3 regions of the Paenibacillus sp. SAFN-054 genome follow, and region 1 is predicted to be linked to each of the others. Evidence: riboswitches for the same ligand, from Rfam matches in the RefSeq annotation. Region 1 holds a riboswitch; each other region holds the start of a gene.
The links. A riboswitch is a leader RNA that binds a small molecule or an ion and turns the genes downstream of it on or off. The one in region 1 is predicted to bind cyclic di-AMP.
Positions count from the first base shown of each region.

Region 2: it holds a riboswitch for cyclic di-AMP, as region 1 does, so the genes downstream of both, ACTHPM_RS06850 (3D domain-containing protein) here and ACTHPM_RS14625 (hypothetical protein) in region 1, are expected to answer to the same signal.
Region 3: it holds a riboswitch for cyclic di-AMP, as region 1 does, so the genes downstream of both, ACTHPM_RS11780 (alpha/beta fold hydrolase) here and ACTHPM_RS14625 (hypothetical protein) in region 1, are expected to answer to the same signal.

Region 1 is NZ_JBQCKS010000002.1:689,393-699,144, reverse strand. Features, by position in the region: cyclic di-AMP (ydaO/yuaA leader) riboswitch at 368-581, shown strand; cyclic di-AMP (ydaO/yuaA leader) riboswitch at 689-866, shown strand; gene ACTHPM_RS14625 (hypothetical protein) at 998-1,390, shown strand; gene kdpF (K(+)-transporting ATPase subunit F) at 1,532-1,609, shown strand; gene kdpA (potassium-transporting ATPase subunit KdpA) at 1,647-3,326, shown strand; gene kdpB (potassium-transporting ATPase subunit KdpB) at 3,396-5,426, shown strand; gene kdpC (potassium-transporting ATPase subunit KdpC) at 5,492-6,100, shown strand; gene ACTHPM_RS14600 (Nramp family divalent metal transporter) at 6,186-7,535, opposite strand; gene ACTHPM_RS14595 (organic hydroperoxide resistance protein) at 7,736-8,155, shown strand; gene ACTHPM_RS14590 (hypothetical protein) at 8,373-8,657, shown strand; gene ACTHPM_RS14585 (thiol-disulfide oxidoreductase DCC family protein) at 8,805-9,230, shown strand; gene ACTHPM_RS14580 (hypothetical protein) at 9,497-9,752, shown strand, end outside.
Region 2 is NZ_JBQCKS010000001.1:1,454,585-1,464,336, reverse strand. Features, by position in the region: gene ACTHPM_RS06870 (alpha-glycosidase) at 1-151, opposite strand, end outside; gene ACTHPM_RS06865 (transporter substrate-binding domain-containing protein) at 690-1,502, shown strand; gene ACTHPM_RS06860 (amino acid ABC transporter permease) at 1,575-2,234, shown strand; gene ACTHPM_RS06855 (amino acid ABC transporter ATP-binding protein) at 2,221-2,943, shown strand; cyclic di-AMP (ydaO/yuaA leader) riboswitch at 3,148-3,302, shown strand; gene ACTHPM_RS06850 (3D domain-containing protein) at 3,311-3,970, shown strand; gene ACTHPM_RS06845 (polysaccharide deacetylase family protein) at 4,055-4,876, opposite strand; gene ACTHPM_RS06840 (NADH:flavin oxidoreductase/NADH oxidase) at 5,092-6,114, shown strand; gene ACTHPM_RS06835 (hypothetical protein) at 6,255-6,602, shown strand; gene ACTHPM_RS06830 (PspA/IM30 family protein) at 6,699-7,367, shown strand; gene ACTHPM_RS06825 (DUF350 domain-containing protein) at 7,487-7,891, shown strand; gene ACTHPM_RS06820 (DUF4178 domain-containing protein) at 7,941-8,447, shown strand; gene ACTHPM_RS06815 (DUF4247 domain-containing protein) at 8,458-9,228, shown strand; gene ACTHPM_RS06810 (molybdopterin molybdotransferase MoeA) at 9,336-9,752, shown strand, end outside.
Region 3 is NZ_JBQCKS010000002.1:63,494-73,245, forward strand. Features, by position in the region: gene ACTHPM_RS11760 (penicillin acylase family protein) at 1-2,014, opposite strand, end outside; gene ACTHPM_RS11765 (ABC transporter ATP-binding protein) at 2,355-3,032, opposite strand; gene ACTHPM_RS11770 (ABC transporter permease) at 3,032-4,153, opposite strand; gene ACTHPM_RS11775 (TetR/AcrR family transcriptional regulator) at 4,273-4,839, opposite strand; gene ACTHPM_RS11780 (alpha/beta fold hydrolase) at 4,960-5,754, opposite strand; cyclic di-AMP (ydaO/yuaA leader) riboswitch at 5,904-6,059, opposite strand; cyclic di-AMP (ydaO/yuaA leader) riboswitch at 6,131-6,334, opposite strand; gene ACTHPM_RS11785 (5-methyltetrahydropteroyltriglutamate--homocysteine S-methyltransferase) at 6,627-7,766, opposite strand; gene ACTHPM_RS11790 (LysR family transcriptional regulator) at 7,898-8,812, opposite strand; gene ACTHPM_RS11795 (DUF2935 domain-containing protein) at 9,015-9,752, opposite strand, start outside.

The sequences.
Region 1 (9,752 bases):
AGGATGCCGTAGGGTTTGTAAAACAGAAGAGGCCGCAGGTTTGCGGATATGGCACCCGGTTTCGGAGCATTCCTGCCGGACCTGCCCTCAGGATGGTTGTTTATCTTCGGTTATCTCGCATTTGCATCCTCTCACGCCGGTTTATAAAAAAACGATGCTTATGGGCTGAATGGAGGAACGAAGGCTAAAGCAGCTTTTGCAAGAACCGGTGAAATAGGGAGTATCCGTGAGTTTGGAGGAGATATAAACTTTTGTAAGCGATAACCTTAGCGAAAATGATTACATTTTAAACGCTAAGGGTTTTCGCGGTACCTTTACATGATTTGCAAGCGGGTGTATGATTCAAATCGTAATTCAAGACGTTTCCATTTTTGAATCGCTGAGTTTCTGCCCGCGAAAGGGCGGAAATCGGGGGAACCAATCGCGCGTATCCCAGTTATCCGGTGTGAGAGTCGGAAGCAGGTGATGCCGCAGGGGTGAATCCCGTGACAATCGGATGCCATGGATCCGAAACACGGGTAGAGCGACTCTCACCGCTCGAATCCGTCAGCTAACCTCGTAAGCGTTGTTTGAGAGAGGAATGATGAAACTTGTGATCGATATCCGTCGACCACAGGGGATCAATTGACCTCTGTGGTTTTTTATTGCCAAAAATAGCTTTGGAAGCAGCAAACCAAATTACATGTGAATGTCTTTAACGCTTAATTCCGGCCGGGCCGGAAGCGGGGGAACCAACGCATCGTATGGCTTTACGGGCATACGAAGCCGGGGTGAATTCCTCTGTCCCAAGAAGGGACAATGAGGGAAGGGCGACTCTCACGCCCTAATCCGTCAGCTAACCTCGTAAGCGTATAGGGAGAGGCAGCATTTGTCGTGAGCATATTTTCATGGCTTTCTTTCGTCATGAATTGATCGGCCGCGGGAAAGGTCCTCTTTCCCTGCGGCCGTTTTTATTTGCAGGCTCGGATGAAGCTGCCAGAAGGAGGAACGCAAAGTCGTGGATGAGGAACTCATCATCGTAACCGCGCCAAATGAGGCCGGCCGCAAATTTATTAAGCTTTTGATCTATCTTAAACGGCCTTTTGCCGTGCTCACCAATAGTTTGAAGGAAGAACGCGATCTGAGGAAGCTTGGGGCGACGCACATCATTCGGATTCATACGAACCATACGGATGAGTGGGTCGTTCCCGGGCAGCGGGTCGGCCGGATTTTTATTTTTGAGAACAGCCTCAATCTGACCTGCCGGTACCTGCAAATCTGCAGACCCTGGACGTCACGTCCCATCTACGTCATTACACGTGCGGACAATTCGCCGGGAATTTATCGGGGGCTCGGAGCGAATCACATCATCCATACCTTGAACGGCGAGGTCGGGTTCTTGCTGAAATAATAGCTCAATCGGGAATGTAAAAGGGGAGAATTGTAGCATGATGGACTTTCTGATGATATTGACACTCGCAGGAGTATTCGGCGTCTTTCTGCTGTTCCTGATGTGGTGCGGCCATGTCGTGGATGGGGGAGGGGAAGACAAATGATCGTGGTTATGGTCCTGGCGCTGCTCGTATTTGTCTATTTGGTCTATGCCCTGATCCATCCGGAACGGTTTTAAAGCATGAATAACCGCTTTTTATGAGGAGGAAGCAATTTTGGATATCCTGCAGATTTGTATTGTTATTGCTGTACTGCTTCTGCTGGTCAAGCCGGTAGGCAGCTATATATATCATGTGTTCTCCAACGAGGCGAACCGTACGGACAAGATTTTCGGGCCCGTGGAGAAGCTGTTCTACAGTATCATCGGCCTGAAAAACCGCTCAGGCATGAATTGGAAAAAGTATGCGCTCAGCATGATTGCGACCAACATCGTGCTCGTGGCGGTCAGCTATATCGTTCTAAGACTGATGGGAGGGCTGCCGGTCAACCCGAATCAAACGGGGAATATGGAAGCAAGCCTTTCCTTTAATACCGTCATCAGCTTCATGACGAACACGAATCTTCAGCATTACAGCGGCGAGAGCGGCATGTCTTATTTTGGACAGATGATTGTCATTACGATGATGATGTTTACGTCCGCAGCATCGGGCCTTGTCATTGCGATTGCTTTTATGCGCGGGATTACCCGCAGAGGGGGCGGCCTGGGGAACTTTTTCGAAGACTTCGTCAAAGCGCATACCCGTCTCTTTCTGCCGCTTGCCCTGATCGTGACTTTGGTGCTGGTGGCGCTGCAGGTCCCGCAAACGCTGGATCCTACTGTAACGGTCAATACGCTCGGCGGAGCCGTGCAGCATATTTCCATGGGGCCGGTGGCCTCGCTGGAGTCCATTAAGCATTTGGGAACGAACGGCGGCGGATTCTTCGGAGCGAACTCGGCGCATCCCTTTGAGAATCCGCGTCCGCTGACGAACGTGATCGAAATTTTGAGCATGTGGACGATTTCGGCGGCGCTGCCTTATACCTTTGGGCGCTTTGCGAAGAACCGCAAGCAGGGCTGGATCATCTTTACGGCCATGATGACGCTGTTCATTGCGTTCCTGTGCCTGGCCTATTTCTCGGAAAAGAGCGGCAACCCGCTGATTAACGAGCTGGGCATCAACAGCGCGCAAGGCAGCATGGAGGGCAAGGAGGTCCGGTTTGGCGTAGCGCAGTCCTCGCTCTTTACGGCGGTGACCACCGCGGCGACGACCGGTTCGGTCAACAACATGCATGATACGCTGACGCCGCTTGGCGGGCTGGCCCCGCTGGCCGAAATGATGCTGAACGTCGTGTTCGGCGGCAAGGGCGTTGGTTTCGTCAACATGATGATGTATGCGATTCTGGGCGTCTTTATATGCGGCCTCATGGTCGGACGGACACCGGAGTTTCTGGGCCGCAAAATCGAGAGCCGGGAAATGAAGCTGATCGCCATCGCGATCCTTGCGCATCCGCTCATCATATTGGCACCGACGGCCATTTCGTTCATGACCCATCTGGGAACGGACGGCTTGTCCAATCCGCTGTATCACGGGCTGAGCCAATCCTTGTACGAGTATACGTCTTCCGCGGCGAACAACGGCTCCGGCTTCGAAGGATTGGGCGATAATACGGTGTTCTGGAACGTCAGTACAGGGCTTGTCATGCTGCTCGGACGGTATGTCTCGATTATTGCTCTTCTGGCCGTGGCAGGCTCCTTGTCCCGGAAAAGAACAGTACCTGAATCGATCGGCACCTTCCATACGGATACGAAGCTGTTCGCAGGCATTCTGGTCGGTACCGTGCTCCTGATCGGGGCATTGACCTTCCTGCCGGTGCTGGTGTTAGGTCCGATAGCGGAATATCTGACACTGCGATAGCGGATTGCCCAACAATGCTGAAATTAAGGAATGGCTTCAATTCCTAGAATAAATGAGGTGGAGAGAGTCATGAGCGGACAACGCAAGAGCATGCTGACAGGCAGCATCATCAAGCATGCCATGAAAGATAGCTTTATCAAACTGAACCCGGTTGTCATGATGAAAAATCCGGTCATGTTTGTGGTGGAAGTGGGCACCCTGGTCGTGCTGTTAATGGTCCTGTTTCCGGCCTATTTCAATACAAGCGGGCGTCTTGGTTTTAACCTGACCGTGTTTCTGATCCTGCTCTTTACGGTCCTGTTCGCGAATTTCGCGGAGGCGCTCGCCGAAGGGCGGGGCAAGGCGCAGGCCGATTCCCTGAAGAAGAGCAAAAAGGAAACGACGGCAAACAAAATAGTCGGTTCCGAAATCAAGGTCGTCAATTCGACCGAGCTGCGCAAAGGCGATATGGTCGTCGTATCGCAAGGTGAAATGATTCCGGGAGACGGCGAAGTCATCGAAGGTCTCGCTTCCGTCGACGAATCGGCCATCACCGGCGAGTCGGCACCGGTAATTAAGGAAGCGGGCGGCGATTTCAGCTCCGTGACCGGCGGCACCCGGGTGGTCAGCGACCAGATCAAGGTCGTCATTACGAGCGACCCCGGTGAGTCGTTCATCGACCGGATGATTTCGCTCGTCGAAGGCGCGTCGCGCCAAAAAACGCCGAACGAAATTGCGCTGAACACGCTGCTGACGACGCTGACGCTCATTTTCTTGATCGTCGTCGTGACGCTGGCGCCGATTGCCAAGCATCTGGGCGTATCACTGGACATCCCGGTATTGATTTCACTGCTGGTCTGCCTGATCCCGACGACCATCGGCGGACTGCTCTCCGCCATCGGGATTGCCGGGATGGACCGCGTAACCCAGTTCAATGTGCTGGCGATGTCCGGTAAAGCAGTGGAAGCCTCCGGCGACATCAATACGATGATTCTGGATAAAACCGGCACCATCACCTATGGTAACCGGATGGCAAGCCAATTCATTCCTACCGGGAACGCATCCTTGGCCGAAACGGCTTATTGGGCCGCGATAAGCTCGCTTAAGGATGAAACGCCGGAGGGACGCTCCGTGCTGGAGCTGATGAAAAAGCAAACGATGCATTATGATGAAACGCTTGCCGCAGGCGGCGAATTTATCGAATTCAGGGCGGAGACGCGGATGAGCGGCATCGATCTGCAGGATGGGCGCCATGTCCGCAAAGGCGCGGTCGATGCGGTCCGGCAGTGGGTTCAGTCGCAAGGAGGCAGCATTCCGTCCGACCTGTCGGCGAAGTCCGACGCCATCGCATCCGAAGGCGGCACGCCGCTGGCCGTCGTCGTGGACAGCCGAATTTACGGGCTGATCCATCTGAAGGATACCGTGAAGCCGGGGATGAAGGAACGCTTCGAGCAGCTGCGGCAGATGGGGATCAAGACGATCATGTGTACCGGGGATAACCCGCTGACCGCTGCCACGATCGCCCGGGAGGCCGGCGTGGATGAGTATATTGCCGAGAGCAAGCCGGAGGACAAAATCGCCGTCATCCGGCGCGAGCAGGCGGAAGGCAAGCTCGTCGCCATGACCGGGGACGGCACGAACGACGCGCCGGCCCTGGCCCAGGCGGATGTCGGGATCGCGATGAACAGCGGCACGGTAGCCGCCAAGGAAGCGGCGAACATGGTCGACCTGGACTCCGATCCGTCCAAAATCATTGAAGTCGTGGCGATCGGCAAACAGCTGCTGATGACGCGCGGAGCGCTGACCACCTTCAGCATCGCGAATGACGTGGCCAAATATTTCGCCATCATCCCGGCGATGTTCATGGTAGCCATCCCGCAAATGGATGCGCTGAACATCATGCATCTCGGATCGCCGCTGTCGGCCATCCTGAGCGCCTTGATCTTCAATGCGGTCATTATTCCGCTGCTCATCCCGCTGGCCATGAAAGGCGTCAAATATAAGCCGATGAGCTCGGCGCGCCTCTTAAGCCGGAACCTGATGCTCTTCGGGCTCGGCGGTGTGATCGCGCCGTTCGCGGGCATCAAGCTGATTGACCTTGTCGTACATCTGTGGATTTAAGGCGTTAACTTATAGAGAGAATGGGCAAGTTCCCATCACAAGCTTATGAAAAAGGATGATATACAATGAAGACAACGGCGAAATTCGAAGAAGTGTCGCATGGCTCCATTTGGCTCATGGCACTGCGCTCCAGCTTATTGTTCATCGTGATTTGCGGCATCGCCTATCCGCTGGCCAGCACCGGGCTGGCGCAGCTGATTTTCCCGCACCAGGCGAATGGCAGCATGGTCAAGGACGGCGAGGGCCGTACGGTCGGCTCGGAGCTGATCGGTCAAACCTTTGCGGATCCATCCTTTTTCCAAGGGCGGATCTCCAGCATCGACAACGACGGCGCCGGCTCGGGTTCCAAAAACTATGCCCCGTCCAATCCGGAGCTGCTGCAGCGGGTGAAGGACTCGATCACGCAGTGGGAGAAGGAGAATCCTAAGGTTCCTGTCAGTGAAGTGCCGATCGACCTGATCACCAATTCCGGTTCCGGCCTGGATCCGCATATTACGCCGGCTTCCGCGTCGGTTCAGATTCCGCGGATCAGCGGGCTGCGTGGCATTCCGGAGGAGCAGCTAAAGCAGCTGGTGGAGAAACACACGGAAGGCAGGGAGCTTGGCGTATTCGGCGAGGAGCGGGTCAACGTGCTCAAGCTGAACCTGGCTCTGCAGGAGCTGGGAAGCAAATAGCACAGTTATTAAGCGCATCATATTAAAAAAGTCCGCATGGCGTCTTCCGACGATCCATGCGGACTTTTGCATATGATCCTAAGGATCAGCCCATAAAGGTCTGATAAATAAGAAAGAGATTCAGCACGACGATAATGGCGGAAACGCTCCAGGCGAGGATTTTCACCCACGTTCTGTTGACGAATTTGCCCATGATCTTCTTGTCTCCGGTAAATTTGACGAGCGGAATGACCGCGAACGGAAGCTGGAGCGACAGAATGACCTGGCTGAGAATCAGCAGCTCCTCCGTTCCCTTCTCGCCGGAGATGATCGTCACGATGACGGCGGGAATGATGGCAATCAGTCTCGTGATCAGCCGGCGGAGCCATTGGGGGAGCTTGATATCGAGAAACCCCTCCATGACGATCTGGCCTGCCAGGGTACCTGTCAGCGTCGAGTTTTGGCCGGAAGCAAGCAGGGCAACGGCAAATAAAATGCTTGCGAGCGTCGTTCCCACCAGCGGGGTCAGCAGGTGATATGCATCGCTGATGTCGGCGACCTCCGTCATCCCCGCTTTGTGGAATGTCGCTGCAGAGACGATCAGGATCGCCGCGTTAATGAACAGCGCCACTGTCAGGGCAATTGTGGAATCCCAGGCGGAGAAGCGAATGGCCTGCCGTTTGCCTTGGTCCGTATTTTCGTACTGCCGGGTCTGTACGATAGAAGAATGCAAATACAGATTATGCGGCATGACCGTCGCGCCCAGTATCGCGATGGCGATGTACAATTTTTGATGGTCGGTGATCAGGTCGGCGGTCGGAATGAATCCGGCAAAGACGCTGGCTGCATCCGGCTTCGCCAGCCACAGATCGACGCCGAAACACGCGCCAATGGTCAGCACAAGCACGATGACCAGTGTTTCGATCGCCCGGAATCCCTTATGCTGCAGAAGCAGGATCAGCAGGACGTCCACTGCGGTAATCAGCACGCCGTAGAGCAGCGGTATGCCGAAAAGGAGCTTGAGCGCGATGGCCGATCCGATCACCTCCGCCAGGTCGCAGGCGGCTATTGCGAGCTCGCATAGGAGCCAGAGGCCGATGGTAACCGGTCTGCTGTATTGGCTGCGGCAGGCTTGGGCGAGATCATGGCCTGTGACGATGCCGAGCTTGCTGGCCAGCGACTGAAGCAGCACGGCCATCAGGTTGGACAGCAGGATGACGGCCAGCAGCGAATATCCAAATTGGGAGCCGCCCGCAATATCCGTCGCCCAGTTGCCCGGGTCCATGTAGCCGACAGCGACAAGGTAGCCGGGGCCCACAAAAGCTAGAAATTTGCGAAAGGTAGACCCCTTAAGGGGAACCCTCATGGAGTGGTTAAGTTCTGACAGCGAGGACCGTTCCTCTGGCTTGGTCCACGTTTTCGATTTCTTGGAGTCGACCATTCCGGTATCTTTCATCTATATCACACCCTTGATTGCGATTATTCTTATATATTAAACAGGTTACTATTCATTGTACTCACTCAAATATGTTTGTCTAGGGAAACTTTTATGCGGTTATACAATTTATATGAATGAAAAGCCGCTCAGGTTTCAAATGGGGCGTACTGCTTTAATGAAAGGAGTAGGTTATTTTCAGGAAAAAGGAGACGGTGAAGATGGAAGCACTATACACAGCTACAGCGACAGTTCGTGGCGGACGTGAAGGTTCGATCGCATCATCCGACGGAGTCCTGAAGCATGATCTCAGCATGCCCAAAGAGCTGGGAGGCTCCGGCGGCAGCGGCACCAACCCCGAGCAGCTTTTCGCGGCAGGCTACGGTGCCTGCTATGAAAGCGCGCTTGCCAATGTGGCCCGTAAAGAAGGCGTGAAGCTCCAGGACGTGGAGATTCATTCGAATGTAATGATTGGCAAGGACGAGAGCGATGGAGGATTCCGCCTGGCTGTCCGCATGGACATCAAAATGCCGGGAATCGAGCGCTCCCAAGCGGAGGATCTTGCCAAGAAGGCGCATGAATTCTGCCCCTATTCCAAAGCGACGCGCGGCAATATCGACGTGGAGCTGAATGTTGTATAACGGGTGCGTAAGCGGCCGAAAGTTATGTTTGAAAAACCGGTACCGGTTGGCGTAGCCTCCGGCCGGTTTTTTGGCCATAATTGGACATAAACTGCATAGCGGCAGGCGATTTGACGTAACCTTTTATTGACATGAAGTTTAAAATTCTTTAATATGTCTAGGTACTTGATACTTGATTAGTGTTCAAGGCAAGAAATTTATATAAACGGGTGATGATATGTCTTACAGACCAGTGATTGCGAACATGAAGGAAGCCAGCAGCAACGAGCAAAGCGGATTGTATGAATTTATTCTCAATCTGGCTGACGGAACCGTGTGCCGCGTGTTCTATAGCCGTTTTCCGGAATGGAAAATGACAAACATCAGCCGATTGCAAAAAACGCCTTGTCCTGTGTGCCGCAAAGATTTCATCTGCAAATGCATCGAGAGTTACAAAGGCGAGCTGACTCAGCAAATCGAAGAAAACCAATGGATCGACAAGGCGCTGGCTGCTGCCAAGTAATCTGCCGAACCAAAGATACAGGCGCGGGAAGCTACCCGGGCTTTTTTCTTTTTGTCTTGATTTTTTGGCAGGGATGCGGGTTAATCCCTATATAGCTTGATATATTAAGGGTTGCGTACGATACTTAAGTCCAGGAGGTGCCTAAGGATGAAGGATCAACACGGGCCGGAGACGGGGAGCATCGAGAGGATCGTACTTATAGACGGAGTATGCCATTTATGCCAGGGACTTACGCGCTTTATTATCGAACGGGACCCGCATGCCAAATTCCGGTTCGCTTCGCTGCAATCCGATATTGGCGCCGAGCTGCTGAAAAAGGGCGGCCTGCCCCCGGATGAGGTGGACACGGTGGTCCTTATCGAGGATGGACAATACTATGTTCGTTCGGCCGCGGTACTGCGAATTTTCCGCCAAATGAGAATGCCCTGGCCGCTCCTGTATATCTTTGTTATCTTACCGCGGCCGCTGCGGGACACGATGTATAGATATGTCGCCCGTAACCGATACCGTTGGTTCGGTAAAGACGAACAGTGCTTGCTTCCGACGCCGGAACTGCGAAAGCGGTTTTTGTAAAGGGCTTCCGATGGCCGTCTTGAGACCTTGGATTTAAAATGTAGATATTTTACACTTTTTGTATTGTTTTTCATCCGAGGATATGATAAATTCCTAATTGAGATCAATCCCATAAAAAGGAACTAAGGTATGTTTAGTTCCATTTATCAAGCTGATAACGGAAGCACCGTTTCTTCAGCCGCTAAGCGCGGCTGCGAGACGGTGTTTTTTTATGCTGTGAAAAGGAGGGAGTGGGCCTGACGGTAGCATATAAGGTAGTTCTTGCTGTGAAAGAACCGCAGTATCTGGAGGCGCTTCATCATTATGTGCATGTGAGTGATCGCGGCAGCTCGCTGCGGATCATCGGTTTTACAAGGACGGATTCTTTTCTGGAATATATGAACGGAGAAGAACGGCTGGATCTGGTCGTGGGGGATGCCGAGCTGCTGGAGCCCTGGCTTGGGGGAGCGAAGGAAGGAGCATGCGCTTGGAGGCGGCTTGGGACCAGGGATGTTGGAAAGGATGAAATCGCGAAATACCAGC
Region 2 (9,752 bases), on a different contig from region 1:
AAGTCGAGTCCCAGTCATATTTGTCTCCGGTCATGGCGACAACGGAGTCCACATCGTTTTTCTTGGTGCGGACACGCAGATGAATGGTTTTGGGATCGTAAGCATAAGCCCACTTGTCGCGGGGCACATGATATAAAGCTTCGAGCAGCATGACTACACCTCCTGATAATGTCTAGCTATTTAATAACCGGAAACTAGGAAGAATGAACCATTGCCGCAAACTGCCATGGATTACGTTATTATGCTCCGTTAGGGGAGAGGGTCATGCTTGAAGCTCCATTTTTAGCATTATTCACCTTGAAATGTATAGAAATGAATAAATACGAAATGGACTGTTTGAAAGGCTAAACAACGGGGTGAAATAAATACGATAGTTATTTACATATCAGCAAAATAAACCACCAATAAATGTTAAAATTAAGTAGTGAAAAATTGATTGTTATTTAAACATGATATTGGAATTGGTCGAACTTAAAGAACCCTTTTTATCGACCAAAGGAATATTAATCTATGGACAATTCATTATTATTGACAATTTGTTGAAAACGAGTTGCTTTGTATGAAAATTACATTGCATAATCATGCAGTTTGTTGTAGTATAAAACATGCTTTCGTAAGGGTAATGATGAATCGCAAACATGACCATACTAAGCGCAACAACATGAGGATATGGACAGGAGAGATAGATGATGAAAAAATGGGGTACTTTAACGTTATGCTTGATGCTCGCAGGAAGTCTGCTTGCAGGATGCGGAGATAAGAACAAGGATGAGGCAGCCGCACCGGATAACGGTGCAACGAATGCCAGTGCCAAAACGCTCGTGCTTGGGACAAGCGCCGATTTCCCTCCGTACGAGTTCCATAAAATGATTGACGGCAAGGATCAAATCGTCGGCTTCGACATTGAGATTGCCAAAGAGATCGCGAAGGACATGGGCGCGAAGCTTGAGGTCAAGGACATGGATTTCAAGGCACTGCTTGGAGAACTTTCGAGCGGCCGCGTTGACTTCGTCATCTCGGGCATGACACCCGATGAGGAACGGAAGAAAGCAATTGACTTCTCAAACAACTACTATAAAGCTGAGCAGGCTGTAGTCGTCCGCGAAAAGGACAAAGATAAGTACACAACGATGCAATCGCTTGAAGGAGTATCCTTCGGCATTCAGACCGGCTCGATTCAAGAGGACATTGCCAAAACCATTCCAAAAGCGAAAATTACAGGACTCGGAAAGATCAATGATATCATCATGCAGCTGAACTCCGGCCGTGTCGACGCTTCCATCATGGAAAAGCCGGTTGCCGAAGCCTTTCTGAAGAACGTCAAGGGACTTGCGATTGCTGATGCTGTGCCTGATTACAAGGAAGACGGATATGCGATCGGCGTGAAAAAGGGAAATACGGAGATGGTGGAGCAAATCAACAAAACACTCGACCGGCTGAACTCCGATAAGAAAATTGAACAATTCGTATCCGAAGCCAGCGATCTTGCGGCTCAAAAATAATCGAACGCGAAAAATAGCGGATATCCTTCGCTATTTTTTGTTTGCGGCATCGAGGAAGGAAGTAAGGATTTCATGAACATATTCGAGACGTTCTGGACGTATCGTTCCTATTTCGGAACGGGCATCCAATATACTCTGCTGCTTGCAGCGATCGGAGTCATTTGCGGCTTCATTCTGGGCATGCTCGTGTCCATGCTGCGGATGTCCCGGTTCGGGCTGCTCCGTTTTGTGGGAACCGTATGGGTGGAGTTCCTCCGGGGTACCCCAATGATCGTGCAGCTATTCATCATCCATTACGGTTTGGTATCGTTCGGCATCAAGCTGACTCCCATTGAATCCGGAGCGATTACGCTTTCGATCAACAGCTCGGCTTATCTGGCGGAAATATTCCGCGCCGGCATTCAGGGCGTGGACAGAGGGCAGGCAGAAGCTGCCCGTTCTCTCGGCATGGGTAAAGCCATGACCATGAGGCACATTATTTTGCCGCAGGCCGTCAAAAGCGTGCTGCCGGCCATCGGCAACGAATTCATTACCATCATTAAAGAATCCTCGATCGTATCGTTTATCGGCGTGACCGATCTGATGTATCAAGCGCAGGCTGTCACGACCATTACTTATGAGTCGTTGAAGCCGCTCTTAATCATTGCCGCCATTTATTTTGTTATGACCTTCACGCTGTCCAAGCTGCTTGGTTTGTTCGAAAGGAGGCTGAATACGGATGATCACCGTTAAGGATCTGCACAAATCGTTCGGGAAGCTCGAAATATTAAAAGGCGTTAACGTTGAAATCGCCAAAGGGGAAGTCGTAGTCGTGATCGGACCCAGCGGATCGGGGAAAAGTACGTTCCTCCGCTGCCTCAACCTGCTCGAAACGCCAACGAGCGGCGAAATTACGTTTGAGGGCGAGTCCATTACGGATCGTAAACATAATATTAACTTGACCCGTGAGAAAATGGGCATGGTATTTCAGCAGTTCAACCTGTTTCCGCATAAAACTGTGCTTCAAAATATTATGCTTGCCCCATTGAAGGTGAAAAAAATGGCTTCCTCGGAAGCCGAGACGATCGCGGTGGATTTACTGCGTACCGTCGGCCTCGCCGATAAAAAGAATGCGTATCCTTCGCAGCTGTCAGGCGGTCAGAAGCAGCGCATTGCTATCGCGCGTGCTCTGGCGATGCAGCCCCATGTCATGCTGTTTGACGAGCCGACTTCGGCGCTGGATCCCGAGATGGTCGGAGAGGTTCTTGAAGTCATGAAGAAGCTGGCTGAGGGCGGCATGACCATGGTCATTGTCACACATGAGATGGGCTTTGCCCGTGAGGTAGGAGACCGAATCCTGTTTATGGACGGCGGTCAGATCATGGAAGAAGGAACACCGTCCCAGGTATTTGGCAACCCGCAGAATGCACGTACGAAAGATTTCTTGAGCAAAGTACTCTAGCACATACGAAATAAGCCCCGGCGAGAATCCATTTCTCGCCGGGGCTTATTTCGTATGTAATGAAGAATTTGTAATCATTTTAACGCAAATCGCGATTTAAATTTTTAAGCAATTAGTAACTTTCTAACTCTGATAACGGAAGTTATAGTGTTAATAGTTGCAATATGGTAACATTTTCATGCGCACTGGTTACAAAATTGTGATATATTGAGTAAGCCAAAACTTTGGAACACAAAGTGCGGGGGATTATTTTTACCGTGAAAGACTTAGTCACTTGGGGTGAATCGTGATTGTAACGTAGGGTTGTCTCCTCAATCCGAACCCGACAGCTAACCTCGCAGGCACTGAAGGATTTTAAGGAGGAACTATGAAGAAGAGATTTAAAGGATTGAAATTTATCGCAGCTGCAATCGGCATCACATTGGCGGTACAAGCCGTTCCTGTCCATGCGGACTCTGTACATGTGGCCAAGGAAGGCGATACCTTCTACACACTATCGAAACAATATGGCGTCAACCTAAATCAATTGATGAATGCTAATCCTAACGTACAAGCCACGAACATCTATGGAGGATTGAAGCTTAACATTCCCGGAGTTGAAACCATGAAGGCCTACGCGGATTCCGCGCCGGCATCGATCACCGCGGCTTCGCTTAGCGTGGATTCGGAGCAAAAAATCGTGGAAGCATGGGGTAAAACCTTTACGTATAATAAAACCCTGAAAGTCAAAGCTACAGCATACTCTGCTGCGGCAAGCGAAAATGGCAAATGGGGTGCCGTCGACTATTTCGGTAATCCGCTCGAACTCGGTACCATCGCCGTGGACCCATCCATTATTCCGCTCGGAACGAAAGTGCTTGTCACTGGACATGATTTTGCGGGTCTTCCCAAAAAAGCTTTCGTCGCTACCGCAAAAGATGTAGGCAGTGCCATCAAGGGCAACCGCATCGATATCTTTGTTCCAGGAAGCCAGCAGTCAGTAAGCAACTTTGGTTTCCAGAACGTAGAATTGTACTTTATTAAATAATCGTTATCTTTATACTAATTACCCACATACGCATGTACGCAAACAAGCAGCCTTATACCATTTGATGGTCGAGGCTGCTTGTTTTTATTTGTCCTTTAGCACTTTGAGAAGTTTGGGTAATGTAACAAAGGTGTAGCCTTTTTTCTTCAAGTCACGGATGACTTCCGGCAGAGCGCCAATCGTGCCGGATAGATCCGAGGTCGTGCCGCCACCGGCATGCTGAAGAATAATGGAGCCCTGTCCTGCCGTTGCCATGATGTTCCGTTTCACCGCTTCTTTGCCGATGCCTTTCCAGTCCAGGGAATCGACATTCCAGTTAACGATTTTGTAGCCCTCACGCTTGGCCCATCGCAGCTGACTTTCCGTTATATCCCCGTATGGGGGACGGATCAGTTTCGGCTTGTAGCCGGTAATGCCGTAGAGTATTTTTTCCGTACGCACTATTTGGTCCATATATTCAGCCATCGTCAGCTTGTGAAACTGGGGGTGGTTGTAGGAATGATTCCCGATGATATGACCTTCGCGAACAATGCGTGCCACCAGCTCCGGATGCTTCTGGGCCCGGCTGCCCACAACGAAAAAGGTTGCCTTGACGCCGTTCTCCGAGAGAATTTGAAGAATTTGCGGTGTAAACCGCGGATCTGGTACATCATCGAAGGTAAGCGCGATCTGTTTCACATGGGGGCCATGAATTTTGAAGGTATCCGGATATTTTTTAATCAGTTGGCCGAGGGTCAGTATCTGTTTTTCCTGATGCTTTTCCGCTTTTTCTATCGTGCTGGTTTCCTGTACCGGACGCGGAGCAGCGGGATTTTCCGGGCTTGCCGCATACAAAGCGGCTTCGGGACATAACAGAGTAAAGACAAGCGTTACCGCGCATATTTTGCTGAAATAAGTTCTGATCATGCGGCACGGACTCCTTTCTAGGGGAATGCTGGCAGAGCCATTGGATTGTCTATACTGTTATGCCCCGAAATGGAAAGGATTATAGATGGACCAAGGCTCTCTCGCCCGTTTCCATAAATACTTGAAAAGCGTATATAATATATAGGTGTTTCATATTAGACCTGCATAAATATGGGTATCTTCAGATTATGGCTCTCGGAAAGGAGACTGAACACATGGCTGATATATTTACACCTTATGTCCTAAAGGGCTTATCATTGAAAAACAGGATCGTCATGCCGCCGATGTGTCAATATTCGGTGCAGGCGGAGGATGGAATTCCAAACAAGTGGCACTTTGTGCATTATGTATCCCGGGCTGTCGGCGGAGCAGGCCTGATAATTATCGAAATGACAGCCATCCGTCCTGACGGACGCATTACGAGCCAGGATACGGGGCTTTGGAGCGATGAACAGATTCCTGCTTATCGCAGCATTGTCGACGAGGTACATACCTACGGTACCCGAATCGGAATCCAGCTTGGCCATGCCGGCCGAAAAGCGGAGGATGCGAATCCGCCCGTAGCCCCTTCAGCGATCCGTTTCGATGAAAAATACAGTGTGCCGCGTGCGCTCTCCACGGATGAAGTGAAAGATATGGTACAGGCATACAAAGAAGCAGCAAGACGAGCCGTCGAGGCCGGTTTTGACACGATCGAAATCCATGGCGCTCACGGCTATTTGATTCATCAGTTCCATTCCCCGTTAACCAACAAGAGGGATGATATTTATGGCAAGGACCTTCCGCTCTTTGGCGAAGAAGTGGTCAAGGCCGTGCGGGAGGCCGTACCGGTAGACATGCCTGTGATCATGCGCGTATCCGCCAAAGAATATGTGGATGGAGGGTACGACGTCGAGTATATTGCCGAAGTTTGCCGCCGATATCAAGCAGCGGGTGTGGATGTGTTTCATATCTCCTCGGGCGGTGAAGGACATATTGGGGCGAACGGCGGACCGAAAGCAGGGCCGGGTTACCAGGTGGAACTCGCGGAAGAGATCAAAACCAAGCTGGATGTTCCGGTCATCGCGGTCGGCAGGCTGGATCGGTTCGAGGATGCGCAGCAGGTTGTTCTTGACGGGAAAGCGGATCTCGTCGCTGTGGGGAGAGGGATGCTGAAGGATCCGTATTGGGCCTTGCATGCATCACAGGCGCTCCATGGCGATGAGAAGATACCGAAGCCGTATTTGCGCGGTTTTTAATGAATGTGACAGAAGGCATTGGCAGGCTAGTCTGCCGGTGCCCTTTTTGACTAATCAGGCTTGTCGGAAATCATTCGAGTCCTATAAAATGGAAAAGAGGCATCTTCATCTTGTACGATGGACGGGAAACGGGGGGTAGGATGGCATCCGGCAAATGGGGAATACAGATCCGAGAGGCTTCCGTCGGCAGGGACTCGCTTTTCGTTGTGACGGGAGGAGAAGCGCATATCGGCTCTGTTGCAACCGCGTACTTTAGCGAGACCGCCAAGGAGGTAGAGACGCAGACGATCAACGTGCCTGGGCACCGGGAGCATGAGCTGGCTGCTGGCATGGCGAAGAGGGCATCCCATTTGCTGCGCAGAACTGTAACCGTGGCGGCAGGCATCCATTACGACGGCATTTCACGGGACGACATTGCAGAGATCGTGGCAGAAGCCGATTCAGCGTTTGATGAGTATCTCGCAACAATGCTTGGAAAAGTAGATTGAAAATTTTTTTGCGAATTTTGAAACGACTTCAAAACTGCTGCGTAAATGAATATCATAAGAACAACATTAAACCTTTTCCTAGGAGGAAATAACAAAATGGCTATTTTTAAAAGATTACGTGACCTGACTATGTCCAACATTAACGCAATCATCGACAAAGCGGAAGATCCGGTTAAAATGACTGACCAATATATCCGTGACATGACCGAAGACCTTGAGGATGCGGAAAAAGCGGTAGCCGCCCAAATCGCCATCGAGAAGAAATTCAAGCAGCTGTACGAAGAGCAGGAAGCCCTGGTTCAAAAACGTACGCAGCAGGCCCATACGGCAGCTCAGGCGCAAAACGTGGAGCTTGCCCGCCGTGCTTTGGAAGAAAAGAATGCCGCGGAACAAAAAATGGCTGAATATAAAACAAGCTACGACCAGAACAAAGCGTCCGCCGATAATCTTCGCGACAAGCTGGATGAAATGCGCAAACAGCTTACCGAAATGAAAAACAAGCGCGAAACGCTGGTAGCGCGTTACAATGCAGCCAAAGCTCAGACCGAAATCAACAAAGCGATGCAAGGCTTCAGTACGGACAGTGCTTCGAGCGGCATGAAACGCATGGAAGAGAAAATGATGCAGATGGAGGCGCAAGCCGAGGCGAGCAACGAAATGTCCTCCAAAGGCAAATCCCTTGACGATGAATTCGAGAAGCTCGGCACAGACAAAGCAGTCGAGGACGAACTCGCTGCACTGATGAAGCAGTACGAAAACAAGTAATACAACGTCTGCGCATAACGTAAAATGAAAGAAGCAGCGAAGGGGGATGACATGTATGTGTCCTTCTTCGCTGTTGTTGCTCTAAATGATCAAAAGCTGATATCGTGGAGGCACGTTGCATGGACTTTAATACGATTATGGGGATTCTGGTCTGGACGGGATCCGGGGCTGTGCTCCTTTTTCTTCTGATGTTTGTGGATTCCCTATTCACAAAATATAAGGATTTTGAAGAAGTGAAGGCAGGCAACATGGCCGTGACGACGCGGCTTGTACTGAAGCTGCTGGCGCAGGGCTATATTCTCTCGGTATCGATCGGAACGTCGAATAACCTCCTTGATGCCGTGATGGTATCGATTATTTCTTTCCTGATTCTGCTTGTGCTTGAAGCGATCGTTCGCGTATTGCTGCGAGTATGGGCCAAGCTGGAACTCGACGTAGGGACCCAGCAGGGAAAAGTGGGCTACGGTTTATTTGCAGGTTCGCTCCATTTGGTAGGTGCGTTAATTATTACCGCATGCCTATAATGCGACCGTTCATCACAGACTAAGTATGGAACATAAGGAGTTATAACATATGGGTGTATTTAAACGAATCGGCAACCTGTTTGCCAAGCCTGAACCTCCGAAGGTTGAGAAGAGCATGCTGGCTCTCATGCCAGGCGATATTTGCGAAGTGTCCCTCGTTACGTATGAAGTAACGGGAAGAGTGCATAACCGCGGGCGGAATGCGGTGGTGCTGACGCTTCAGGACGGAAGCACGATTATGTATCTGCATATCGAAGAACGCGAAACGCTTCAATACGCGCTGTATAGCCCGCTGGACGGCAGATTAGACAACCCCAGCGAAGTACCGACAGAGCTCGATCTGGATGACAGAACCTTCTTCCTGGAAGAGGAATACGAAGGCCATGTGATGGTGAATGGCAAAACGCCGTTTACCCAAGGCGGAGCGCAGCATGTATGGCAGTATCAATCCGATGATTACCGCCTGGTGCGCATCGAATGGCAAAATGGACGCTTTATGCTGTACGAAGGAGAGAAAGTGCTGCCTGGGGATGTCAAAGTCATCAGGGCCAATTAGGAGTGATCGCATGAAACGACGTCAGGGACGGTCGCTGCTCAGTCTAAAAATCCTGCTCGTCATCAGCTTAGTGGCGTCGCTGTTAAGCGGATGCGGTATCGGCTCGCCGAACGTCAAGGAAACCTATCCTTTGGAGTCGGTGAACCGGGACGGAAGTGCGACCTCTTACGTATACCGGGCTGCGGATAAGACCGTCCCGGAAGTGGCTAAAGAGCTCTCGGATGAGAAAAAGCCGGACCAAATGTCCAAAGAGGACACGGAGCGGATGTTTCTCGTCTATGGAAAAGAGTACTATCATCTGCAAAAGGACCCTGCCAAGGCAAGTGATACGCTGATCGAAGTCGACTCGCAGGAATACGTTCAGCAGAACTACGATTCAAGCTTTCTGAAGGGTTATTTAACAGCGGTTATCATTGGGCAGCTGTTCGATTCATTAGGCGGTGGAATAGGCGGGTACAGGGGCTACTCCAGCCGGGATGTTTACCAGCCGAAGCAGGGAACCTATCATGCACCCACCGCGAGCGACAAAAAGCTCGCTCCACCGCTGACCGTCGAGAAGAAAGGCTCAATTCTCCGCCGCGGCGGCACGAATAAAGACACGAGTGTTGGCTCAGGCGGCAGCATTTTTGACCGGAAAACGGACTCTTCGAATCCGAGCAAAGGCAGCATTTCGCGGGATAAAGACGGCTCGGGCGGTTTGTTCGATTCCCCGAAACGTTCGGTTACCAAGCCGAAAACGAGGATCGGGTCCGGCAAAATTAAGCGAAGATCACGAAGATAACACAAAAAGCAGCGCACGAAACATGGATTCGTGCGTTTTTTTGTGTCATGATAGGTGTATATGTTTATCAAGCTGGTCGCAATGAGACAGAGGAAGGTGCATTGACATTGAAACAAACCATGGATGAATACGATAAATTTCACCGGAAACCGCTGCAGGTGCAGCATGCGCAGGAACTGTTGTCGCAATACGGTCCGCCGGGCCCGACAGAACAGATTCCTTTGCAGGAGAGCCACGGTCGTTATTTGGCCGAGAAGGTCCGTGCCCCCCATCCGTTTCCGCGGTTTCGCCGCTCAGGAATGGACGGGTATGCGATTCGTTCGGAAGACACGGAGGGATGTTCGGCAGAGCAGATGGTGTGGCTCGATGTGATCGACGAAATACCATGCGGTACGGTATCGGGAAAATCAATCACTAAGGGAACGGCAGCGCGAATCATGACGGGGGCACAGGTTCCCGAGGGAGCGGATGCCGTGGTCATGCTCGAAATGACGGAGCTGCGTCAAGAAGCTGGAAGAACGCAA
Region 3 (9,752 bases), 630 kb from region 1:
CTCGGTCGACCGCAAGCTGCAGCGCTTGGAGCGCCACCTTTTCCAGACCGCCTTTTTCGTCGATCCACGGTTCCCTCTCGCCCTGCATGGATCTCCGGATCATTTCATCCTTCACGATCGCCTTATTATTGAACAGCTTCATCATGTCGTCGCTGATGTCAGGCTTGAACAGCACGTCATCAAATTTCAGCATCCACAGCTCGTATGCCAGCGGAGCAGCCTGATCCGGATCATTCACTTTATTCCAGCTTTGCAGCACATCCAATACCTCCCGATCGATCGGCCGCAGTTCCGGATTGTGCTGAACCTTCGCGAGCATTCCGTCCAGAAACTCTTCAGCCTGCAGATTGTTCCGGTCGAACTGCAGCTTCTGCATATCCTCTACCGTCAGCTTATCCTTGCCCGAGAGTACCTGCTGGATGCGTGCCTCCCGATACGGCTGGGCCCAGCTGTCAGTCAAATGGTACGGGTAGCTGTCCCCGGCGACTTTGTTGTTCGCCGTGGCAATGAACCCTTCCGGCGGATTGACAACCGTAGGCAGCTCATCCCAAGGAATATACCCCGTCCATTCATAATCGTCCGTCCAGCCGGGTACGGGAACGGAGCCGTCGCCGTTTCCGCGGATCGGGACTTTACCGTTTCCCCGGTAAGCTATCGTTCCGTCCTGGGAAGCAAAAACGAAATTTTGCGCGGGAGCATCGAAGTACTCGAGGCTTTTCTTAAAGTCGTCCCAGCTGCGGGCTTTGGCAAACATCTGTATGGCTTCCAGCTCCGTCGTGGCATCAAGAGCCGTCCATCGCATCGCAAGAGCCGTGTCCTTCTGCTGATCCTTGGCAAACTCGGAAATGATCGGACCATGCCGGGTCACGACGACTTCATAAGGAACGGGTGCCTCCCCCTTCACCTTGATTTCCTCTTGATACACCTTCGCGTCTTCCCATTTCCCCATGTACTCGAACTGGTTCGGATTCTCCGGATTTCTTTTTTCGATATACAAATCCTGCACATCCGGGCCCAGATTCGTCACTCCCCAGGCAATGTTCTCGTTATGCCCGAGGATTATTCCCGGAACGCCGGCAAATATGACGCCGCTAACGTTCAGCTCCGGTGCCGCCAGATGCGTCTCGTACCAGATCGAAGGCGTATCCAGTCCCAAGTGCGGATCATTGGCAAGCAGCGGCTTGCCTGAAGCCGACTTCCCGCCAGCTACCACCCAGTTGTTGCTTCCATTAAAGGGATCGGGAACGACCGCGGCAGCCGCAAGCCGGCTCACATCGACCGGATGCTCTTTCATAGCCTGCAAAATGGTTGCTCCATCCTTGGGATATGTCGGCATCAGCGATTGGAGCTTATCTGCGGACAGCTTCTGCGCCATACCGTACCGGAACGCTTGCCCCTCCCAGTTTCCGGCCAAATCGTAGGCCATGTATTTGCCGATCGTTAAAGAATCCAGAGGCAGCCACTCCGTCGGCTGATATCCCAGAATCGTAAACTCGACCGGAAGCGCCTTAGACGCCTTAGCATACCGTATGTAATCGTTGACGCCTTGCGCATACCACTCCAGCACCTGCTTGGATTGTTCCGAATAGGAGCTGAGCGAAGCCTCGGCAGCCCGCCGCAGACCGAAGCTGCGGAAAAACTTATCGCGGTCGATGGCTTTCGCGCCAACCACTTCACTCAATTGTCCCGAAGCCTGCCTCCGGCTGAGGTCCATCTGGAATAAACGATCCTGTGCCGTCACAAAACCCTGTGCAATATAGAGATCATGTTCCGTTTGCGCCTCGATATGCGGCACCCCCGCCTCATCCCTCCATACGGTCACTTGTTTATCCAGCCCGGAAATGCGGAGCTCGCCTTGGATGACCGGCAAACTTTTATTCACGAACCAATACACGTATCCTCCTGCGCAGGCGATCAATAGCACAACGATCAGAGCGATGATTACAACCATGCGCGGCCAGCGTTTTCTTCGCGGCTTGACGCCCGGTACGGTCACCACGGCCAACAGCTTCATGCAGGACTCCCCCAGACATATAATGGTAATTATGGATTACCATCCATTATATGGTGTTAAGCGCTTTCATACAAGATGAATCCACCAACGTTATAAGCAGAATATCCCGTCCCTTAGGCGAAGGCTTCGGCTGATCGATAGAGGTAACCCTCCCTTTCGGCATACCTGGTTTTTTTTGCGTCTGATACCGTTCTTTCCCCATGCAAAAAGCCCACTTCCGCGGTAAGCAAAAGGGGCTTTTCAATCTACTATTTTCAAATTTTCATCTGATTTTGCTACTTCTTGATGGAGATCATCCAAACATCCTACTTGCTATTCGGTTCCCTGATTGCACACCAAATCAGACTAAGCTCATCTTTCCATCTTCCATCCGATATACCTTGTCGCAATATTCAAGCATACGCTCATCATGGGTAACCATGATTGCCGCTTTCCGGCGTGACTTTACCTCTTGTTTGATGAGACCGACCACTTCATGTGCGCGTTTGGTGTCCAGGCTTGCAGTCGGTTCATCGGCCAAAATGACGTTAGGATCGTTAATCAAAGACCGGGCGATCGCAGTACGCTGTTTCTCTCCTCCCGAGAGTTCTTCGGGGAAGCTCTTGAGCTTCGAGCCCAGTCCCAGCTCTTCAAGTATGTTTGTGGCGAATATTTTATCCTCTGCCGTCACCTTCCCGGACATCTTCTTTACTAAAAGCAATTGATCCAGAACGTTCAAATAGGGAACCAAGTTCGATGACTGCATAATAAATCCGATTTCCCTAAGCCTCACGTTGGACAGCTCTTTATCCGAAAGCTTGGAGAGGTTATGCCCATTCAGATTAATTTCTCCTTCGGAAGCTTTGAGCAGCGCTCCCGCAATGGATAAGAAGGTACTCTTGCCAGAACCTGAAGGTCCGACCACTGCTACAAATTCGCCTGGTTCAACGGAAATAGAGACATCCTCGAGCGCAGCGATCCGGTGACTGCCTTCGGCATAATACTTTGTGATATGACTGAGCTGTAAGCCTTGATTCATTATTCCATCCTCCCGAGCGCTTTCAGCGGATCAATTTTTGTAATTCTGCGAACCGATACCAAAGAACTGAGCAATGCGATGACAAGCAGGACCACCGAATATACGATGACCAGATTTGTTTCGAGCTTGAATGGCATCGCCTTAGGCATCATTGCCGCCGTCCCGTAAGTAAGCAAAATTCCGATAATAATACTGGTCAGCGACAGTACGAACACTTGGGACATAATCGCTTTGCCCAAGAATCCGTTCCTTGCGCCGATGGCTTTCATAATCCCGAATTGGTTGGTCTTCTGAATCGTAATGACATAGAAAAACACGCCCAGAACGAATGCAGAGATCGCCAGCAGGAATGCAAGCATCATCATAATCGAACCGTTCTCTTCTTTATAACCTGGCATTCCCTGCACGGCTTTCGCTCGAGTCACAGTATCGGTATTCGATAACTTACCGTTTACCAAGCTTGAATCAATATGTTCACCTTGCAGCATAATTGCATTTACAGGATTTGCGATTCCTTTATCCGAACCCGGTGCCGCAAAGGCGATCTTACGCCATTCAGATATGGGTGTGAACACGGCTGATACGTGGTTGTAGGTTTGATCCTCCACAAATCCGATAATGGTCAGCGACTCTGTGGAACCGTCTAATTGGAACGTATCCCCAAGTTTAAATCCTTTATCCTTCATGGTGATATTCGCAATGACACTTTTCGGTTGATCAGGAGATAAACGATTTCCTTCAACGATGGACGGCTCCAAAAAGCTGCCCGGCTCGATCCCAATGATGGCGATGTCGACTTTGTCCTCATTTTTGTTGCTGTGCCCTTTGAGCGCTGTTGCCATGGAATTTCCCATAGGTGAAGCAGCTGTTACATCAGGTAATTTCTCTGCTTCGGTCACCAATTGATCGGACAGCAGGGATTTGCTCATGGAAGACTGCGACCCTTGCTGAAAGATAACATAATCGGCATTCATGTTCTTGAGTACGGACGCGGCAAGCGTCGATAGACCATTGCCCAAGCCAGACAGGATGAACACCAACCAAGCGATAAGCACAAAGATAATGACAATCATGGAAAACCTCATCTTACTATGCATTAATTCCTTCATAGCCAAAAACATGCGATTCCAACTCCTCACTCCTAATTATTTGACACTTGTGTCAAAATAGACGAACCACATCGCAGTCCCCATCTATTAAATCATATATTTGACACTTGTGTCAAAATAGATTCGAGTTTCTATGACCTCCCCGAGCCTCCGATCCATACTTGAAACAAGAGATCGCTCCATTGATCTGTCGGGACATTCAGCATATTCGGAGTATTAATCAGGTTAAAAAAAGTACCGATAAGTACCGGTAGGGGAATATCCTCCCTTAAATTGTTCTCCTTTTGTGCCTGTTCAAACAAGCGTGCGAGCTGAACCTTGAGACTCGAATGCGCCCTCTCAATAAATTGAAGATCATCGATCACCTTGATATGATCTGAATGTATTTTTTGAGCATCACCAAGGAGTTGATGAAGCCTGGATTCTTCAACATAAACATGAAGTAACTGTCGGAGAGCGATCATAGGGTCCGTCTCATCGATGGATGATGCATTTTCTAATACGTTCGAAATCACCCGCTTCATACAAGCAGCAACGATTTCTTCTTTATTGGAGTAATATTGGTAAATCGTGCTTCTGGCTCCAGGGAGATGCTGTGACAGGAGTTTAAGATGAAATCCGTCGTAACCATGCTCCAATATTAATCTTTTCGTCACGTCAAGCAGCTCTGTTTCCGTAAAAGATTGTTTTCTACCCAATGTGGATCGTCTCCTTTCCGTCTTGTAAGATCAGTTTAACAAAAAAACAGCAACAACAGCAATCGGTTGCCGTTGTTACTGTTTCTTTTAAGGAGGATGGCGCCCTTGACGGATTCGGGTTCATGCCATCACCTTTTCATCGATCATGAAGTTGAGAAGAATGCGGTTGAACTCCTGAGGCTGGCAAAGATGGCTCGGGTAAATGGCATCGTCGATGACGGCTTTCTGGGCGTAATAAAACATCTCCGCAGCCTTGTTCATTTGTTTGACGAACCATTCGCTCTGTCTGCCGGCTACGCATAGAATGGGCATTCGCAGCCTTGTCGAATTCGAGTCCATGTCGATTTTGAGCAGGGCCATGCGCTGCTTGATCGACTCCGTCGGACGCTTGTGAAAGAGCTCATCCCGCAAAATGCTGTATGCAGGTACCCACCGGTTATATGTCACCCGCAGCGACCGGAGAAAGAATTCCGCAGGAAGATAATAGGACAACCAGCTGCAGGCCTCAAAAAATTTCCAAATCCCGCTGCGGGTTCCGTACGGACCGTAGAAATAGCTGTCAACCAACACGAGTGCATTCACTTTATCCGGCTGGTAAGCAGCGAATTTTTGGGCAAGCAGACTGCCGCTGGAGCAACCGACGAGCGTGACTTTGGTCAAATCCAGCTTTTCCAGCAGCTCGTTCAGATCCATGCACTGCGTATCGATGATATCCTCCACTTCGACGTTTAATTTGCCGGAATTGCCATAGCCCCTTAAATCGAGCACAATCACCTTGGCCCTTTTGCTGAAATATTCGACCTGCGGCTCAAACATATGATGAGTCGAAAGATGTCCGTGGATAAAGACGATTGGCGCGCCGCTGCCGTGTGTTTCGTAATATAGGGTTGTTCCGTTTACTTGTATGTTGGGCAACTTCCTTCTCCTCTCTACCTTAACATGATGTCTAAGATGCCTTCCCTCAGGCAGATAAAAAAGACAACAAAAAAAGCATTGAAAAGAGGACCTCTCTTCAACGCTTTCAGGGCAAGGCCAAAAAAGCCTTGATTCATCGCATCGTAAGGATCGTCTCTCTTGATACGCTTGCGAGGTTAGCTGACGGATTCGGACTTCAGAGTAGCCCTACTCATTACAATGAGATTCACCCCATGTGACAACCTTTCTGTCACGGCCGGTTCCCCCGCTTTCCGCTCCTGGCGGAAATTCAGCGAAATAGACATCTATTCAATTTGCGCACACAAAAACACAGAGCGGATACCCTGTGCTGATTTTAAAAGCTCACAGTTTCACTCCTCTCTCTTAGCGACGCTTACGAGGTTAGCTGACGGATTCGGGCAGTGAGAGTTGCCCTACGGACGGCATGGATGTCATTCCCCTCCATGACTTATTCCGATTCACCCCATGCATGGACAGATTCGGCCATCCGGCAAAATCCGTTCATTGCGGTTCGTGGTTCCCCCGCTTTTCACAAGCGAAAACTCAGCGTAATTCCGTGTCATTCCTTCAAAAGCTAACAATGAACTGAATATACGCCTGAGCAGGCAAACTGTAAAGCATGGGTTCCACAGAATTAATGGCTTTTTCGTTGCGTTTCCTGAAATAGCAGGCACTTATCCTGAGAAGTCTTATCTTTTCGTTCATTAGCTCCTCGTTGCTTTCGTTTAGGTGAACATTTTTGTTCCATTCCCTTTTCCTTCAGACAGCGGCATCAGAGAACAAGCAAAAACCGCCTCCTGAATGCATGTTCAGGGGCGGTTTGCTTATAATCCCGGCTTAAAGCTTCTATATTATTCGTTCCAGACTTCGTCCGCAATCTCCTTGATAAAGGCCAGCTTCTTCCACTGCTCTTCCTCCGTCAGGATATTCCCCTCCTCGGTCGAAGCAAATCCGCACTGCGGGCTAAGGCAGAGGTGGTTGATGTCCACCACCTTCGCGGCTTCCCTGATCCGGCTCACGATCTCCTGCTTGTCTTCCAGGTCGCCTGTCTTGGAGGAATGCAGCCCCAGCACGACCTGCTGATCCTTTATAAATCTCAGCGGGGCAAAGTCTCCTGCCCGATCCGTATCGAATTCCAAGTAAAATGCGTCGATATGATCCACCCCGAACAGCGTTTCGGCTACCGGCCCGTAACCGCCCGCGGAAGCCCAAGTCGAATGGTAGTTGCCGCGGCACACATGCGTCGTGATGATCAGATCTTCCGGCAGGCCGGTAATCGCTTCCTGGTTCAGCTTGGCGTACTGCTTCGTGATTTCCGAGACGTCGACGCCTTCCTGCTGCCTAGCTTCCCAGTAGTTCGGGTCGCAAAGCATGCCCCATGTGCAGTCATCCAGCTGCAGGCTGCGGCAGCCTGCCTCATAAAAGTCGCGGATGGCCGCATTGTAGGCTTTAGCGATATCTGCTACGAGCTCTTCCGTGCTGGTATAGAACGCTTCGGTGCTTTCTTTGTTCTCCGCCCGCTGCAGCTCGGCCAGAAACTGGGCCGGCGCAGGAATCGTTTGTCTCGCGACGACGTCATCGCCCGCAGCCTGCTTCAAAAATTTGAAATGCTCCACGAACGGATGTCCCGTATAGCCGATTTTCCCGTAGAGACGCGCGGTTTCTGCTCTCGTCTCCTCACCCTGGAATACATATCCGCGATCTACAACCTGTTTTTCGACGCCATCCAGCCCCCACATGAAATCCAGATGCCACCAGGAACGCCTAAACTCGCCGTCCGTCACCGCTTTTAAGCCGACTTCCTTCTGTTTCTCCACCAGCTTGACGATTTCATCATCTTCGATCCTTTTCAACTCTCCGGCCGATAGGATGCCCTTCTGGTACTGGCTCCGTGCCTCCTTCAGTACTTCCGGACGCAGAAAGCTTCCGACATGGTCGTATCTATAAGGGGTTGCCTGTCTTCGTTTTGCTTGTTCCCTAATTGTGCTCATCGTTCATTCTCCTTCGGCGCTTAAGTTTTCAACTCGATAAGAGAAAGATATCACACAATTCCGGTTATACCGTAACTCCGATTAACTATAGCTGGCTATAGTCAAAAGCTATAACAAATTCACGATGAAACTTATAAAACCCGAACGGTGCCAATAGCGGCCTGCAGCGCCTCGATATAGGCCGCAGCCAGTTTGGTCAAAGCGGCATTCTGGTGGCAAATCCACCCGATGTTGATGGTCTCCTCGATATCCAGCGGAACCGGGATAATCTCATTGCCGTTCAGATCGGCGCTCAGCACACCCGTCGATATCGTGTAACCATTCAGCCCGATCAGCAGGTTAAACAGCGTCGCCCGGTCGTTGACGCGGATGCTTTTCGGATGAGACAGCGTGCTGAGAATTTCTTCGGAAAAGTGAAAAGAATTAAACTCCCCCTGTTCAAACGACAGGTACGGATAATCCTGCAGCTGGTCGATTGTGACTAACGCCTGCTTGGCCAAGGGATTATGCACGCTGATGAATATATGCGGCTTGGCCGTAAACAGGCTCGTAAACTTCAAATTCGCATCCTTTAACAATCGGTTGATGACTTTGCTGTTGAACTCGTTCAGATACAGGATGCCGATTTCGCTGCGCTGGCTTTTGACATCCTGGATGATTTCGTGGGTCTTGGTCTCGCGCAGAGCCAGCTCATATTCCTCATGTCCATACTCCCGTACCAGGTTTACGAAGGCGTTGACCGCAAAAGCATAATGCTGCGTCGATACCGAAAAATGCTGCGGGGAAGGCTTGGCGTTCAAATAGCGGCCCTCCAGCAGCTCCGCCTGCTCGATCACCTGGCGGGCATATCCGAGAAACTCTGCCCCCTCTTTGGACAGTGAAATCCCCTTATTGGTTCGCTCGAATATCGTCACCTGAATTTCCGCCTCCAGATCCTTGATCGCATTGGACAGGCTGGGCTGGGATATGAACAAGCGCTTGGCGGCTTCATTCATGGATCCCCGGTTGGCTACTTCGATAACGTATTTCAATTGTTGCAGCGTCACGATGATCGTCCCTTTCTAGGCTTACGTACTTACAGCTTATTTTCTATAGCATATCAAAAAAGGTTACACCGGGTAATCCTTTTGAAATGCCGTAATGATGCCGAAATGGGCTTTAGCCACGTAAAAAAGCACCGCGAGCCGTCCTCCCGACGTTCCATCGGAAGCAGACTGCGGTGCTTTCAAATCGCTTGTTCATGCCGGATCACTGCACTCTCGGCTTTGCCGGATCGCAGTCCGGCCGCGGTACCTCGCCGAACTGCGACAGCTTGTGCAGGTAATAGCATTCTTCCCTGTACATATGGTCCGGCACGAGCCGGTTCAGGCGGCTTAGCAGCTCGGCGCTGATATCCAGCTCCTCCACCTCGAGCAGGAATGCCATAAAGGCGGACATCTCGAGGTCGACGTCTTGATGGAACTTACTCACCGAAGGGTAGGTGGGCTTCATCGTACGCAAATAGCCGACCAGCTCAAGCGCTTTTAAATAAAACTCGTTAAAATGCTGCTCGAACTCCTTGCTCTTACGTATCAGCCTTCGCTCTACCCCGTCGAGATCGGACGCGATGGACGCCGAATGAAACGCCGCGTCCGGCAGCCACAGCAGGTCATGGTGCAGGGGGTGATAACGGGGAACCGGTTTTCCTTGGCGCAGCTCCGTTAATATCCGCTCATATTCTTCGAGCTCGTTGACCATATGGTTGATGAACGTCGGAGACAGCCCAATGACGATCTTGCCGAGAAGCAGCCGGTCCAGCAAATCCAGCTTGAATGCGCGCAGACTCACCACTGCCTCATACGCCTGCTCATTCAATTGGTCCATCGCCTGCTGATCCTGCTCCTTCAAAGCCCGTGCCTGCTCCAGCAGCCGGTCGAACAAGGCTATAAACTGCTGCGCCTTCCGGACATCCTCTGCTTCGCTGGACGGCAGGGCGTTAAAGATAAA